DNA from 4 places in the Paenibacillus sp. URB8-2 genome. Region 2 is predicted to be linked to each of the others. Evidence: riboswitches for the same ligand, from Rfam matches in the RefSeq annotation. Region 2 holds a riboswitch; each other region holds the start of a gene.

Region 1 (4,182 bases), 1.7 Mb from region 2:
GGCATCCGATAGAGAAGCTGTGCTGTTTTTCATCTCGGAATGTGCATCCGATTTGGCCTGATCCGCGTTATCGGCACGGCCTCCCGAACCGCAGCCAGCCAGCACAACAGACAACACCAGCAGCGTTACAATGGAATACAACCCCCGTTTTATCATGACCATCCCCCCAAATATGTCTGTTCGTCCTTACATTTAATTTCTAGACGATTCCAGCCTCTGGAAGGTTGCAGGTTGAAAAAACAATACACCGGGATCGGACTCCCGGTGTATCACTATGCCGCTCCTCACGCGCAAGTTACGGCTGAATCGCCCGCGCCTTCTTTCTGGCGTCTTCCGCGGCCGCCACCATATTTCGCAGCGAAGCCTCCGTTTCGCTCCAGCCTCGCGTCTTTAGTCCGCAGTCCGGATTGATCCAGAACTGCTCCGGATGCAGAGCCCGCAGCGCCCGGTTAATGCCGGTCTCCATTTCCTCCACTGACGGAACGCGCGGACTATGGATGTCATACACTCCCAGCCCGAGGCCTTTGTCGTATCTCATCTCCTCGAAGCTTGCAATCAGCTCGCCGTGGCTGCGGGAAGTCTCGATGGAAATAACATCCGCATCCATATCGGAAATGGCATCGATCATATCGCTAAATTCGCAGTAGCACATATGTGTATGAATTTGCGTCGTATCACGAACGAGGCTTGTGGAAATACGGAAAGCTCTTACAGCCCAGTCCAGATAATGCGTCCGGTCCTTCTCCTTAAGGGGGAGTCCTTCGCGCGCCGCCGGCTCGTCCACCTGAATCATTTCCACACCGGCGCTTTCCAGAGCCAGCACCTCCTGCCGGAGAGCGAGCGCAATCTGGTAGGCGACCCTCTCTCTGCTCAGATCGTCGCGCACGAACGACCAGTTCAGAATCGTGACCGGTCCGGTGAGCATGCCCTTTACCGGCAGCTTCGTCAAAGATTGCGCATAGACGCTTTCCTTGACGGTCATCGGTTCGGTGAAAGCAACATCGGCGTAAATCACCGGAGGCTTGACGCAGCGGGAACCATAGGACTGCACCCAACCGTTCTGTGTGAACAGGAATCCGTCCAGCTTCTCCCCGAAGAACTCCACCATATCCGTACGTTCGAATTCACCATGCACCAGAACGTCCAGACCGATCTTCTCCTGAAGTGCGATGGCGTCCGCGATTTGCAGGCGGATAAATTCATCATAGCGTTCCTGGCTCAGCTCGCCTTTGCGCCATTTCAACCGCGCCTGGCGGACCTCCGGTGTCTGCGGAAAGCTGCCGATCGTCGTTGTCGGCAGCAGCGGCAGGCGCCACTTGTCCTGCTGGCGCTTCGCGCGCTCGGTGTAGCCCGGGCTGCGGTGATCCGGCAGTTCGGCCAGGCCGCGTTCAAGCCCCGCCACGTCCGCGCGGCTGCGCTCCGGCAGCTTGCGGAAGGCATCCAGCGCCGCCTTCGCCCCGGTCCACTGCGTACCGGCAGCTTCCCTGCCTTCAAGCAGCGCCCGTTTCAGCAGCGTAAGCTCCGCCAGCTTCTCATCGGCGAAGGCCAGCGCGTTCCGCACCTCCGGCTTCAGCCGTTCCTCGCTCCGCACCGTCACGGGCACATGCAGCAGGCTGCTGGACGGCTGCAGAATCAGCTTGTCTTCCGGTACGAGCCGCTCCAGCCTTTCAGCCAGCGCCAGCTTATCCTCCGGGTCGCAGCGCCAAATGCCGCGCCCGTCGATCACCCCCGCTCCGAGCGTCTTATCCTCCGGCCAGCCCAGGCGCTCGATCGCTTCCAGGTTGGCTCCGCCGTCGTGTACAAAATCGAGGCCGACTCCCTGCACCGGCAGCTTCAATAGAGCTTCAAGCGGTTCGGCGGACTCGAAATACGTCTGAAGCATAATGGAAAGACCGGGAACAGCGGAATGAAGCGCGTCGAAGATGTAGCCTAGAAGTTCAATATCCTCTTTCCCAAGTCCGGTTACTACAGCCGGCTCGTCAATTTGAACCCATGCCGCTCCCTCCCGTTCCAGCTCCTGCAGTAGCTGTACATAAACCGGCAGGAACCGCTCCGCCACACTGCGGATTTCCGAAAGGGCAAAGCCCTTGGACAGTTTCAGAAACGTATAGAGTCCGATAACCACGGGCTTTCCGTCGATGCCCGCTTGCGATTTGGCGAACCGGTATGCGGCAAGCGGTTTGTTCTCCGTTAGAACAGGCTTGATATCGCCGATCTCCGGCACGATGTAATGGTAATTCGTATTGAACCATTTCGTCATTTCGCACGCCGCCGCCCGGGAGTTCCCGCGGGCCATGGCAAAATACAGATCCAGTCCGGCAGGTCCTCCCTCGTACCGGTACCGCTGAGGCACAATGCCGAACATGACCGCCGTATCCAGCATATGATCGTAATACGTGAAATCCCCCACAGGAATCAGGTCGATGCCCGCCTCCTGCTGCTTACGCAAATTACCCAGCTGATAACGTTCCATTTCCGCCCGCAGCTGTTCTTCGCCGATCCGGCCCGCCCAGTAAGCTTCCAATGCTTTTTTCCATTCCCGGTTCGCACCGATTCTCGGGTATCCAAGATTGCTTGTTCTTGTGTTAATTGTCATTTCTCCGTTCCTCCTATTCGTCTGGTCCTACCTTAGGCTCCCAAAAAAACATCATATTCCGTTGTTTAAGGAAGTGAACCTTTTGTCCGTCTCGGAAGAGTCGCTGTCCATTTCACGTAACTTTCCAACAAAAAGGCGTCCTTCCCCCAAAAGCGCAAGGGGAAAGACGCCTACGTTAAAATTACGTTTGCGATCTGACACCTTCCCATCTCCCGTAGGTACAGCAGTGCGTCGAAACAGGCAGGTCTCCTGGCTGCGGCGTCATCGTCATCAGCAGCCTTCCCGTCAGCCCAGGCTGACAGTGGCATAATCTGGCTGAAGACTCGTCCGTTACAGTGGCGGGACCGCGTCGGCTTTGCACCGAGCTTCCCTTTTAAGCCTCCGGAATTCTCTTGTCCGGCAAGCACCCGTTTCCGTTATTTAATGGTCTGTTACTTGAATGTTGAGTACACCATTAATGTTACGGCAAGACCCCGCGGTCCGCAATAGAAGATGGAAGCTCCAGCTATAGCAATACCTGATAACCGGTTAAAAGAAAATAATATAGACGAAGGCGGCCAGCACGATGCGGTAGATGGCGAACGGCAGCAGCTTGATGCGGTTGATCAGCTTCAGGAAGAACCGCATCGACAGCAGCGCGAACACGAAGGCGCTGATAAATCCGGCGATAAAGAACGGCAGCGCGTCCATCGTAAAGTACTGCCAGTTCTTGAGCAATGAGATAAAGCTCGCGCCTGCCATAATGGGCACCGCCATGATAAAGGTGAAGTCGGCGGCGGCGCGATGGCTCATGCCCAGAAGGACGCCTCCCGAAATCGTCGAGCCGGAACGCGAGAAGCCGGGCCACAGTGAGAAACACTGGATCAGACCGACCCCAAGCGCCTGCCCGTATGTAATCTGGTCAACGCTCTGCGCCTTGACACGCTTCGGAGCGAACAAATCCGCGCAGATCATAAATATGGCGCCGATCACAAGCCCGATCAGCACGGTCGACGTCGAGAAGAGGTACTCGTCAATGTAATCCTCGAACAGCATTCCCAGAACACCCGCCGGGATCAGACCAACCAGGACCTGCCCAAGCCTCAGACGGCCTGGCGTATGTATCTGCGGCGGTTGGCCGTCCGGGACCGGCTCAAGCGATCCCCGGCTGAAGCGTTTCAGTCCAAGCAGATCGATGAAACGATTTCTAAAGATGACGACGACCGCAAGGATTGAGCCGAGCTGTATTACGACCTTAAACGTATTGGCCGTGTATTTTCCGAGAAGTTCCTGAGATTTCAACCACATGTCGTCGACAATAATCATGTGACCCGTTGAGGACACCGGAGCAAATTCGGTCAGGCCTTCCACCAGACCCAAAATAACGGCTTTGATAATTGCGAGCAGATCCAAGCTTTCGCCTCCTTAAAGAATGATGATTTAAAGTTTCATTATTAGTAGCTTAAACATCGCCGGCAATTTCTGAAACTTACAAGCCATATTTCCAGGTAAGAATACCTAACGCAAGCATTTCGCCTCATCCTTCCGAACTTGCACTACACCCGAGGAAATGTGCAATAATGAACAGAAAGATCACATTACGGCGG
Region 2 (4,182 bases):
CAGTCTCTAGTCCGAAACAACATATAGGCTGCCGCATGCTTTCCAATTTTTTCGGGAGAGATGACGGTACGATACTCCTCGATAACTCCTTTCTCTTCCATTCGTCTGACCCGTTCCGTTACAGCAGGTTGGGACAAACCGACGCTTTTACCCAGCTCTGTCATTGAAATTCTTGCCTGATTTTGAAGATGGAAGAGGATTTGTTTGTCCACATGATCCACTATGAAAGTCCTCCTTAAAAATTAAGGTATTTAAAAGAAAATTTCTTTTATTACTTTGTATAATCATCATAATGGATTGATTTCGATATGTAAAATGAGCAATTTAATTTAATACATGAAAGTTAGAGAGGGTGGATAACATTGAGCAAATACGATCTAAATAAGAGAGATACAGAAGCGCTGCAGGCACGTATTGATGAAGTCATTGATCGTACCCTTGCCGAAAAAAGGCTGGTTGGTGCTGTTGTCCAAGTTACGCTTAACGGAACGCAATGTTATAACCGCGCTGCCGGATATGCAGACCGCGAACAAAACCGGTTCATGCAAGATCATACGTTATTCCGGCTTGCTTCCGTATCTAAACCGATCGTTTCCACGGCTGCCCTGGTGCTTGTATCGCAAGGCCGTCTGGGGTTGGATGATCGCGTGGACAGATGGCTGCCCGAGTTTCGCCCCCGTTTGCAGAATGGTGAATTTGCAGCCGTGACCATTCGGCATTTGTTGACTCACACGGCAGGATTGACCTACCGTTTCTTTCAGAAGGAACATGATTCATATGAGAACGCCGGAGTATCGGACGGTATGGATCAGGCCGGCATTTCATTGGAAGAAAATCTGCGCCGTATTGCTTCCGTACCGCTCCTCTATGTGCCAGGTACCCAGTGGAAGTATTCCATTGCAACAGATGTACTGGGTGCAGTTATTGCCAGGTCTGCCGATACCCCGCTAGGCGAAGCGATACGTTCTCTTGTGACCGGACCGCTTGGCATGAATGATACCGGATTTATTGCGGTCGATGCCCTAAGGCTTTCAGCGGCCTATGCGAACGATCTTCCTGAGCCGCGCCGTTTGCTTGATTTTGACCACATTCCATTTATAGAAGGTACTTCGGGTTTCCGGCTTGCTCCCGGCCGGGCGCTTGATGATACGGCGTATCCGTCAGGTGGCGCCGGCATGGTTGGCAGTGCGGGTGATTTTATGCGGCTGTTGGAAACCTTACGAAAAGGTGGAGCACCTCTATTGCCGGAGAGTCTGGTTCAAGAAATGACCACCAATCAGATCGGCAATCTTCCTATGGCATACTGGCCAGGGCGTGGATTCGGGCTGGGTTTTACCGTGCTGAAAGATCCGGCGGCCGCTCAAACTTCCGAGTCGCCGGGAACTTGGCGTATGGGCGGAACTTATGGTCATTCCTGGTTTGTTGATCCCGTCAAACAAATAAGCGTCGTCGCGTTTACCAACACCGCGCTGGAAGGCATGTCGGGCCAGTTTACGATAGACCTTTGCGAGGCGGTTTACGAAGGGCTTGGGAAGTCTAAATAACGCTAACGTACTTTAGTTTGTCTGGAGCCCTCGGCGGACAGAAATGTACTGCTTGTGACGCATGGCAGCATCATTCGGATGAATACCGGACAAGAAGAAATCGTGGACAATGGTACTATAATCGAATTCACGGATAAACTGGAGAGCAGACTCATAGACTTCTTTTTAAATCTCAAGTTATAATAGGCGTACTGTAAGCATATCTTGTCTACAACAGCATATGGAGAAAAAGGTGAAACGCTAAGGCGTTTCTTAAAAGGGAAGAACGGTGAAAGTCCGTCGCGGTCCCGCCACTGTAAATGGAGAGCAAGCTTTAAGCCACTGTGTCAAATGGGAAGGCTTAAGCAACCGAGTCATTATGATTTTGGTTTTTGCGTCTGATCCACAAGTCAGGAGACCTGCCTTTTTTCAACAGCACGACTGACCTACGAGGATAGGAAGGGGGAGCACGCTTGTATTACGGCGATTAACGGCACTTCTACGCTCTTTTTGTGTAGGGAGTGCTTTTTTTGTTTCTCAAATTTTGTTACATATGTCTCTAGAATGGTAGAAGGGATTGTGATTTTCTTGGAAAAATTATTGCAAGTGATCAATCGGATTGAACGGCTGAATATTGTATCGATGCATCAAATGAGAAAACGCGTCAACAACCTGACCAAACCTTTGGGGAGTCTTGGCTGCCTGGAGGAGATTGCTGTAAGGCTTGCCGGTATAACAGGCAGCGTGCAGCCCCGTGTGGACAATAAAGCGATTATCGTGATGTGCGGCGATCACGGTGTCGTTCAGGAAGGCGTCAGCGCCTATCCACAGGAAGTTACAGGGCTTATGATGGCGAATTTTATTCGCCAAAGCGCCGCTGTTAATGTGCTCGCACAGCAAGCGGGGGCGGAGGTTCACGTTATCGATGTCGGGACTTTGCTGACAGACCTGCCGGAAGGTGTAGTTCAGCGGAAAGTCCGCCCGGGAACGGCCAATATGGCAAAAGGGCCGGCGATGACCAAGGAAGAAGCGGTTGCCGCGATGCATGTCGGGATAGATATGGCTTACGAGCTTGCTGATAAAGGAATCGAAGTGATCGGTTTAGGGGAAATGGGCATCGGCAACACGACTCCAAGCAGCGCTATTACGGCGGTGTTCACTGACCATCCGGCGGAACGGATCACCGGAAGGGGAACCGGTATCGGCGACGAAGCGTTAGCCGCCAAAACAAAGGTGATCGAACGGGCGATACAGGTCAACCGGCCTAATCCGGGTGATGCTGTCGACGTGCTCGCTAAAGTAGGAGGACTCGAAATCGCCGGGCTGGCAGGTGTGATATTGGGAGCGGCTGCCCGCAGAGTTCCGGTGGTTATTGACGGGGTGATTACAGGGGCTGCGGCGCTCGCTGCCTGCCGGATCGAACCCCGCTGCCGGGATTATTTATTCGCTTCCCATTTGTCCGTTGAACCGGCGCACCGTATCGTTCTTGATGAGCTTGGGCTGAAGCCTTTGCTGTATCTGGACATGCGCCTTGGAGAAGGGACAGGGGCCGCGCTGGCTCTTCCTGTCATCGAATCGGCTGTACATCTGGTTTCGAAGATGGCCACATTTGAAGATCTCGGTATCCCGAGTCCGGCCCCTGAAGAAGATGAATTCGGCCTTGCGGTAGAGTGATCATGGTTTAAATAGAGGAGGCTGCACGATGGAACAGAAGAGAGGCAAACTGCTTGTGATCGGGTTTGGCCCGGGCGCTTTTGAACATATTACGGATCGTGCCCGCAGGGCAATCGAGGAAAGCGAAGTCATCATAGGTTACAACACCTATGTGGATTTGATCCGGGGCCTTCTAACCACTCAGGAAATTGTAAGAACCAGCATGACGGAAGAAGTGAGCCGCGCTCAGGAGGCTGTACGGCAGGCGTATATGGGAAGAACAGTTGCGGTTATTTCCAGCGGCGACGCCGGTGTATACGGAATGGCCGGACTAATCTATGAAGTATTGATCGAAAAGAAATGGAATGCCGAGGAGGGAGTGGAAGTAGAGGTTATTCCCGGAATCTCCTCGATCAACTCCTGTGCCGCGCTCCTTGGGGCGCCAATTATGCATGATGCCTGTACGATCAGTCTAAGTGATCATTTAACCCCTTGGGACACCATTGCCAAACGCGTGGAAGCGGCGGCTGCAGCGGATTTTGTGATCGCTCTTTATAATCCGAGAAGCGGAAGGCGTACCCGGCAGATCGCTGAGACTCAGCGGATTTTGCTGGAGCACCGTTCCGCGGACACGCCGGTAGGTCTGGTGAAGAGCGCTTACCGGGACCGGCAGCAGGTTGTCCTTACCACCTTGGCGGACATGCTGGAGCATGAAATAGGGATGCTTACCACGGTTATTATCGGCAACTCGTCGACGGTGGTCTATGACGGCTTAATGATTACGCCGAGAGGCTACCAGCGGAAATATACACTGGACTCGGAAGAGCAGAGACTAAGACCTAGCGAGCGTCTTCAAGTGGCGGCGGAGCCGTGGTCACTGAGTGCGAAGGAAGAGGCTGGAGAGAGAGGGGAAGCTAAGTCCGTTCAACTTGATTTCCCGGCTTCCGCCTCTTACAGCAGCGCGAAATCGTCCGGCCCGCTGGAAGCGGCGATGGAGGCGCTGCAG
Region 3 (4,182 bases), 1.1 Mb from region 2:
CCTTCCATAATGGTTCCCTGCGGCCCTTCTACCGACAACGACACCGGCACTTCCTTCGGCAGAACCGTAACAGACCCGGTATAACGCACGACAGTCGGCGCGGCATCGTCCTGGTAGCCGGTAATTTGAAGCGCCTGTGTTCCCGGCGTCAGATCGGTTCCAAAGGACGCGACACCCTGGTCGTTCGTAGCAGCCGTTTTGCCGCCGATGGAGACGGAGACGCCTGCCGCCGGAGAGGTTACAGGATGCGAGGCGAAAGTCTCGTTGTCCCACACCCACGTTTTTTGAATAACGCTGACCTCAAACGCCTTTCCTTGCTTCGGTTGCTGCGGTGAGAAGGATACGGAATCAATCAGTTGAGTGACGCCATAGTTCCCATAATAAATGTCGAGCTTGTCGCCATCCTTAAGGACGAAATCTTTCATGCCGACATCGATGGCAACCCATTCGCCGTCTCTCTTGACCGCATACGACCACCCGGACAAGCTGCCAAAAAGCCCCGCCGGAATGCCGCCAATATCCGTTACGTAACTGCCGCTCGGATTGACAACCGAGATTCCCTTGGTCTCCGCCAGCTTGTTCAACGCGTCCAAAGCGCTGCTGCCGTACACATTGCCCTCGCCCAAAGAAGCCGTCGGTCCTTCGATGGCTACGGACACTTGGACAAGCGGGTGCACGGCCGGCGGATTCGCAATAAAATCATACAGATTACTGTCGCCGCCGCCCGTGAACAGGCTGTATGCGGCAAGCGCCTGCAGCGCCTGTTCCGTGGCAAAAGCGTCGTTGCCGCCGGACAGCAGGTGGGCAAAGCCTCCGTCTGCCGTACGGAAGCTCATCAGACGGCTGATCAGATTGCTGCCGCTCTTGGTGAAATCGGAACCGGCCGGATCGACGCCGTATGCGGTCAGGCCGATAATGGCCTGCGAGACGCTTTCGCTGCTCTCTCCATAGCCTCCGTGGGTCGTATTCTGCTGAGCGGACAGCCATAGTACCGCTTTTTGCCCGGCGGTGGCGACAGCCGGATCGCCCTTGTAAGGAGACAGAGCGGCCAAAGCCATTGCCGTAAGGTCGGGCTCACTGGAGCCTCCGCTATTGAGGGCAAATCCCCCGTCGCCATTTTGTCTGGAAAGAATGTGCTGAACCAGCTTGTCACGGGTCCATTTCGCATCGGACGGCACCGTATAGCTGCCGGAATCCAGCGCGATCAATCCGTAGACGGCGTTGTTCAGGCTTTGCCCGGTAATTCCGCCGCTGTTGTAGATAGATTCAATCAGATTATATCCTTTAATATTGGTCGGGTCTTCTCCGATCGCTTTAGCCGCTAAAGCGTACCTTGCATATTCCGTAACGGCCGAAAAGATCCCTTTCGCCTTCTCTACCGTTTGGTTAAGCGCGGCAGAGTAGGAATTCGGCACTTTGTACCCGGCTTGGGCCAAGCCGATTGCCTGCCATTCCGAGGCTACGCCTTGCTTTATAATATACTCGGCCGCGGAATAAACGGCATCGGTTACACCGATCGACTGGGAAGACGGGGTAGCCGCAGCTGCATCCGCAGCGTACCCGGCATCGGCAGCACCCGTTGTCTGCGAATCCGCAGCCTCGGCAAGCGCTTGCCCCGCCGGAGCAAACGGCGCGCCCAATAATGAAAAAATCATCAATAATGCCATTCCCAGCGCAAACATTCTGGAAGAAATCCTGTTCTTCATTCTTCAACCTCTTTCTCTCCTGAATAATGTGGGAGTCTTCCGAATAAGAAAAGACCGCCCCCGGAGGGACGGTCTTTCGGAAAAATGAGCCGGAATCCATGCTGTAAGCCATTCCCAGCATCAGCCGCACGCAAATGTCAGATGCCCTCACCCCCCGAAGGACACCGAACTTTGACTAAAAAAGGCAGGTCTCCTGGCTTATGCCTCATCGCTTCCCTCTCGCCTTCCCGCTTTACGTGAACAGTGGCATGATTTCAGAGGGTTACTCCGCATATACAGTGGCGGGACCGCGCCGGATTCCAACCGGCTTCCCTTTTAAGCAGGCTTGTAATCGGCCCGCACCTTTTTTAAGACTATATTAAATTTTGACAATCTTTATCATATCGGTTATCGCAGAGGTTGTCCATACATGGCAGGCCATTCGGCCATTAATTAAAACGGGAAAATCACACGTTATTCCGCCGGAGGACTCGCGCTTGCGGAAGGAGCCGGGGACGGGGCCGCCTGCGGATCTTCCATCAGTACCAGCGTGTAGTCTTCGGCTTTGACCGCGCTTCCGGCGGTCAGCTCCGGAGAGGAAACGAGCGTCACCTTCACCTGGTAAGGCGCAAGGCCGGAAGTTCCTGCGCCGGGTGAGGCCGGAGCCGGGGAACCCGGAGCGATTGACGCTGCATCCGGCTCTCCTGACGGCGAAGGCGCACCGGCGGGAACGTCCCCGCCGGGAGAGGCTGGCGGAACGGCCGAAGCCGCCAAAGATTCCGCGGCGGCTTCGCTCTCATCGGCGGACGCCGCTTCCGCATTGCCTATGCCGCCGCTTACGTTCCCGGCCGTTCCGGCGCTTCCGTCCACCGTTCCCGAATCGGCTGCTTCTCCGGCACCCGCCTCGACTCCGGAATCCGAAGGGCTAGCGGATACCTGAAGTTCGCAGTTATGGGTCAGGCCGTCCACTTTATATACTTCAGCCTGTCCGGTCCCGGAATCCACCTCAATCTCTGCCGGGTTAAACTCCTGGCAGGCGGCTTGGGAGGCGAAGGCGAACAGCAGCGAGCTTCCGCCCTTACCGTCGCCATGTACAAGATACGCCGCAGCTTCGAGATAACTCACGCCTGACGCAGACTGCGAAGGCGAAGGCTGCGGCGAGGCTGCCGGAACCGCTTCGTCTCCTCCTCCCTTCAGCAGACGGGTGGCAAGGACTCCCGCGATCAGCAGAACGATGAGGGCCGCGCCGAAGATCATCAGCTGAAACCGGCGGCGGCGTACCCACTGCGCCAGCGGCGAGGCCAGCTGCGACCGGGCCGCGCCATATACGCTTTGCAGCGCGGGTCCGGCCTTGGCCATATGATTTTTACGGAAATCGCGGCTCTTGAACGCTTCACGGTCATGGCCCGCAAAATATTTCAAAATCGCCCGCCGGTAGCCCGGCTGGAGCTTCTTGGAGGAAATGGCGAACAGCGGATTGTCCTGCGACCAGGCCAGAAAGCGGTACACCGCTTCCTTATCGCCATCCGCCTTCTGGCGGAGATGCTCCAGCAGCGCGTCGTACTCCAGCGGCCCTCCCTCGCGGGCACGGCTGTGGTAGAAGGCAAGCGGCAGGCGGGCAAACGGCTCCGTTCCCCGGTTCTCCTTGAGCCAGCGCCGACCCAACAGCTGCACATCGTCCATTTCCTGCGGGGACAGGCCGTCGAATATATGCTCGTCCGGGTCCTCTTCGCCGAACCAGCGGTACGCCGTGCGCAGCACATTCGCCTTCCGTCTGCTGTGCAGGTCGAGCGGCGGGTCCCATGCGCCCATTTCAAGGGAATACCGAACGAACGACAGCTCCAGCAGCTGCTCCTGCGTAATATCGTCAAGCGAAAGACGCTCCAGCAAATACCGGTCCGCCGCTGCTGCCAGCTCCTTCTGGAGCGCCAGCGCTTCGGGGCGAATGCCGGCTCTTCGCCGGCGGTCTTTCTCCGCTTGCTCAATGCAATCATGGATCGCAGCCACAGCACCCACCGGATCACGCTCGCGCTCCAGCTTCTCCGGCAAATAATCCAGCAGCGCGTCATGGACGGCCGGTTGACGGAGCGCTTCGGGCATAAAACGATCCCAGTCCGCCACGAATTCCAGCAGGTCCGCAGCGTTCGCGGCGGATGCCAGCCGGGATTCCACATAAGGCTGGAACAGAAGGCGTCCAAAGACCGGGGTCGTCAGCAGCTTGCGGAAAAAGGCGGCAGCCAGCTCCCCGCCGCTCTCGACCACTCCGAACGCCTCCTCCAGAGAGTCCCCCCGGCCCGCATTCTGCGCGTTCAGCATTCCGTTGATAAAGTAATCGACAATCCGCGTCCGGTAATTATGGCCCTTCAGCGAAAAATAATCCCGGAAGCTTTCCAGAACAGCCGGCTCCGGTATGGCTTTCTGACGGACGGCGTCGAATTCGCGGTCGAAGCGCTCCAGAAACAGGTCGTTCAGCCGGATTTTCGATTCCAGCGCCCCT
Region 4 (4,182 bases), 1.7 Mb from region 2:
ATACTCGCGGTCGGTAACGCCTTCGATTGCGCCGAATTCCTTGCGGTCGATCTTGGTGAACTTACCGGACAGTCCTTCCGCCGGAGTGGCGAACAGGGTAATGTTCAGGTCCAGCTCGTCGCTCTTGCGGTCGCAGAATTCGCGCATATGCCGCACGATGGCGAGCGCCTTGTCATACACCTCGGCATCCTCGGCGTGATGCTTGCCGTACATCGCCTTCATGCATTCGGCCATGCCGATGAAGCCGAGCGACAGGCTGCCGTGCTTCAGCAGTTCGCTCACCTGGTCCTCGGGCTCTAGCAGTTCCCCGCCTTCCCATACCCCTTCGCGCATCATGAAGTCAGACGCTTTGGCCTTTTGCGCCGCCTGGATGCGGAAGCGGTGGAGAAGACCCTCCAGGGCGATTTCCATATAATGATCCAGATCATCGTAAAAGCCTTCCTCATCCGCCGCTTGCCGCAGACCCGTTGCGGTTCCGTATTGGATGCCAAGCCGGACAAGGTTCAATGTATTGAAAGACAGATTGCCTTTGCCGGAGCAGTAATTGCGTCCGAAGCGGTCGCCGAGCACCCGGGTGCGGCAGCCCATCGTCGCGAATTCGGTATCCGGGTTTGCCGGATCGTAATACATCAGATTCAGCGGGGCGTCCAGATTCGCAAAATTCGGGTACAGCCGCCGCGCCGAGCATTCCGCTGCCTTCAGGAACAGCGCGTAGTTGGGTTCGCCCGGCTGCTGGTTCACGCCTTTTTTACATTTAAAGATCTGAATTGGGAACACCGGCGTTTCCCCGCTGCCCAGACCATTCATCGTAGCCGTCAGCAGGGAGTCGATTACAAGCTGTCCCTCGGGCGAGGTGCAGGTGCCGTAATTGATGCTGGTAAAAGGAATTTGTCCCCCCGCTCTGGAGGACATCGTGTTCAGGTTATGTATCAGACTCTCGGATGCTTGAAGCGTTTCGCTCTGCGTCTCCTTCAGCGCGTAGCGGAAGGCCTTCGGATAACGTTCCTTCAGATCGGTCCGGCTCATTGTGATTTCCCCGAGGTCCTCGCCGGCTTGTCCTTCTTCAAAATAATCCAGGCCCTTGCGGAACAGCTTGGCGAAAGACTTGGCCACATAAGGGGCGAGATCATGATCGAGCTTACTTCCCGATACGCCGCCGTATTGGGCGTTTTGTTGGGATTGAAAAATAATCGCCGTAAGCGCCATGGCCGTCATAATGGAGTTCGGAGGCCGCACACTACCGTTGCCGGTGTTGAAGCCCTGCCGGAGCAGTTTGTCAAACGGGATGAAAATGCAGTTCGTCGTTCCGATGGCGTATTGGTCCAGATCATGCACGTATACGACGTTTTCCTTGATCGCCTGCATAAGCTGGGGCGGCATCGTGAAGCTGCGGGCATACCATTTGGAATACTCGCTGCCGAATTTGCTCATCTTGCCGGAGAAGCTTTCCCCGTTCAGATTGGCATTCTCCCTCAGCAGATCCATGTCCCGGCTGTCGATAATATCGCGCCCCAGACCGATAACTTCCTCCAACAGAACTTCGTTTGCGCTTTGGCCGCTTGTTTGCCGTTTCTCCAGCAGCGTCATTGTGCAGCTCTCCTCTCCATAACGTCCCTGTCCTAAAACTCTGATTATCCTTGTGTTCAAAAAAAACTTGCATTCCAAAAAGGCATTTCCTGCCCAAGAACGCAGGAAATGCCACTATGCTCGCCAGGCCCGTATAACCAAGCCCGGTCAATATAAAAAACTACATAGCGGACACCCCTCCTGTTCCTCGCAGGCACTCTTATGAATGGTGTCGCTGGAAACAGGCAGGTCTCCTGGCTTCCGTCTGTTCTTCCGGCGCCTTCCCGGGAGCGGATTCCTTGCGCTCTCAGTGGCCTTGTGCCGGAAGATGCCGCCCGCGTCCTCGCCTGAGGCGGGGCATCCGGTTACAGTGGCGGGACCGCAGCGGATTCGCACCGCGCTTCCCTATTAAGCTATGACTTCTCGTTAGAGAGTCAAGCACCTGATTCCACTATATTTTGTTGTCGTTTATTTAAGATAACCCAATATGTTGTATCTGTAAACATATTTTTTGAGTTTTTGATATCCACAGAACATCCACAAACCGTCCACAGGTAATCCACAAATTCATCCACAAACTGACCCTTCAAGAGTCACAAACGAGAGGGGATATGGCATCGTTTGAATCCGGATTTGCTGTGAGGTGCCACAAACAAAACCTGATAGGCCCTCCGGCTATGAACGAATGAGAGGACGATTTGTAGCCCGGCTCTCCAGTTGCTACAATATAGGAAAGCTGTATAGGGATGTTTCCGCAATGCAGCATGGAGAGGGAGGTTATTCAAATGACTATCGCCGAAATCACCGTAATTCCGATCGGAACCGGCAGCACCAGTCTCAGCAGTTATGTCGCCGGGATGCAGCGCGCGCTGGAGAGCGTGGAGGGCATAACCTTTGAGCTTACATCCATGGGCACTATTATTGAAGGCCCGCTGCCGCGCATTCTGGCTGCGGTCGAAGTCCTGCACGAAACGCCGTTCGCGGCCGGCGCCCAGCGCGTGTCCACTGCGCTCAAAATCGACGACCGGCGCGACAAAGAGGCCAGCAGTAAGCAGAAGCTGGAGTCGGTGGAGCGCAAGCTGCACGAAGAGTAGGAGCAGACGGACTGCCGGGGCGGCATGATTGCCGCTCTGGGCAGAGGCAGATTGGGCGGCAGGGACAGCAACATACGGTTTGAGCCGAACGGAGTGTGCAGCGGCGAACCGCTTTCCCGCCCGGTTTGTTAGGGGTATCCTCCCAAAGCAATGGCGACAATTTCTTGCAACAAACCGGTCTAAAAAAGAGTTGCTTTTTTCACCAAACGAGGTATAATAGTTTCTGTTGTGACGGAAAATTAAGTATATGCTGGTGTAGCTCAGGGGTAGAGCAACGCACTCGTAATGCGTAGGCCGGGGGTTCAATTCCCTTCACCAGCATCCTAAAAAGCTTGATTTGACGCGGTTCTCGGGTGTACGGGGACCGCGTTATTTTTTGTTGTAAAAGGATACTCTTTTTCGCATTGAGTCTGTTCTTTAAGCTTACTTCTTTAAATGATACGGCACCGTCGTTACGACCACATTTCTCCGGTACAACAGGTGGGTGCGAATGAGCAGACCGGATTGATTGTGGAGGATGTTGTGCCAGCCCTTTTTCGGAATGAACTGCGGGATGATCACCGTAACCTGGTAATTCGACTCGCTTGCCTTATTCTGAACGGTGTCGATAAATTTAATCAGCGGTTGAATGATGCTCCGGTAGGGCGAGTACAGGGTTACCAATCGGATATCGGGCTGCCACTTGGCCCATTTTTCTTCAAATTCGGCTTCTTCCTCCCGCTCAAAAGGAACATTGACGGCAATGATCTGGTGCGCCGAAAGTGTTTTGGCATAGTTCAGCGATTTCTCCACGACATGCGTAATGCCGGCCACAGGCAGAATGATGACATTTCCTTCGATCGGCACGGACGGCTCGCAGGTAGTGAGCCTCAGCTGGTCCGCTGCGGCTTCATAATGCTTCCGAATCCTGTAGAAGAGGTAGACGATCAGCGGCAGAAACACAAGTACTGTCCATACCTGGGTAAATTTGGTAAGTAAGAACATCAGGGTAACGACGAAGCTGATTGCGGCGCCGGTTGCGTTAATGAGGAGCTTCGTCAGCCATCCGGCCGGCTTTTCCCGCAGCCACTTGACGATCATCCCCGACTGGGAAAGAGTAAACGGGATAAATACGCCGACGGCATACAGGGGAATGAGCTGTTCGGTCTGTCCTTCAAATACAAGGATCAGCAGGATGGACAAAATCCCCAGAATAATGATTCCGTTGGAGTACCCGAGCCGGTCTCCCCGAACCGTGAACATTCTTGGAATGAACTTGTCTTTAGCGAGATTGACCGCAAGCAGCGGAAATGCCGAGTATCCGGTATTGGCGGCCAGAATCAAGATGAGCGCGGTTGTCACCTGGATAAAAAAGTACATAAAGCTCCGTCCGAACGTCAACTCGGCGATTTGGGAGACTACCGTAACTTCTTCATTTGGACTGAGCCCGTAATAATAAGCCAAAACAACAATTCCCGAAAACAGCAAAGCCAGCAGCAGCCCCATTGCGGCCAGCGTTTTGGCGGCGTTGCTCGGAGCGGGA

What was found. Region 2 has a riboswitch for cobalamin ahead of cobT (nicotinate-nucleotide--dimethylbenzimidazole phosphoribosyltransferase). Riboswitches for the same ligand answer to the same signal wherever they lie in the genome.
Region 1: another riboswitch for cobalamin. It lies ahead of metE (5-methyltetrahydropteroyltriglutamate--homocysteine S-methyltransferase); the one in region 2 lies ahead of cobT (nicotinate-nucleotide--dimethylbenzimidazole phosphoribosyltransferase).
Region 3: another riboswitch for cobalamin. It lies ahead of PUR_RS05060 (S-layer homology domain-containing protein); the one in region 2 lies ahead of cobT (nicotinate-nucleotide--dimethylbenzimidazole phosphoribosyltransferase).
Region 4: another riboswitch for cobalamin. It lies ahead of PUR_RS02200 (anaerobic ribonucleoside triphosphate reductase); the one in region 2 lies ahead of cobT (nicotinate-nucleotide--dimethylbenzimidazole phosphoribosyltransferase).

Annotation. Positions count from the first base shown of each region.
Region 1 is NZ_AP023239.1:3,865,861-3,870,042, forward strand. It holds gene PUR_RS17900 (DUF4349 domain-containing protein) at 1-156, opposite strand, end outside; gene metE (5-methyltetrahydropteroyltriglutamate--homocysteine S-methyltransferase) at 296-2,596, opposite strand; cobalamin riboswitch at 2,819-3,022, opposite strand; gene PUR_RS17910 (undecaprenyl-diphosphate phosphatase) at 3,125-3,988, opposite strand.
Region 2 is NZ_AP023239.1:2,201,879-2,206,060, forward strand. It holds gene PUR_RS10045 (Lrp/AsnC family transcriptional regulator) at 1-221, opposite strand, end outside; gene PUR_RS10050 (serine hydrolase domain-containing protein) at 363-1,544, shown strand; cobalamin riboswitch at 1,758-1,964, shown strand; gene cobT (nicotinate-nucleotide--dimethylbenzimidazole phosphoribosyltransferase) at 2,103-3,197, shown strand; gene cobJ (precorrin-3B C(17)-methyltransferase) at 3,226-4,182, shown strand, end outside.
Region 3 is NZ_AP023239.1:1,077,829-1,082,010, reverse strand. It holds gene PUR_RS05060 (S-layer homology domain-containing protein) at 1-1,706, opposite strand, end outside; cobalamin riboswitch at 1,873-2,067, opposite strand; gene PUR_RS05055 (GAP1-N2 domain-containing protein) at 2,160-4,182, opposite strand, start outside.
Region 4 is NZ_AP023239.1:462,889-467,070, forward strand. It holds gene PUR_RS02200 (anaerobic ribonucleoside triphosphate reductase) at 1-1,587, opposite strand, end outside; cobalamin riboswitch at 1,794-2,027, opposite strand; gene PUR_RS02205 (MTH1187 family thiamine-binding protein) at 2,352-2,660, shown strand; tRNA gene PUR_RS02210 (tRNA-Thr) at 2,910-2,981, shown strand; gene PUR_RS02215 (APC family permease) at 3,084-4,182, opposite strand, start outside.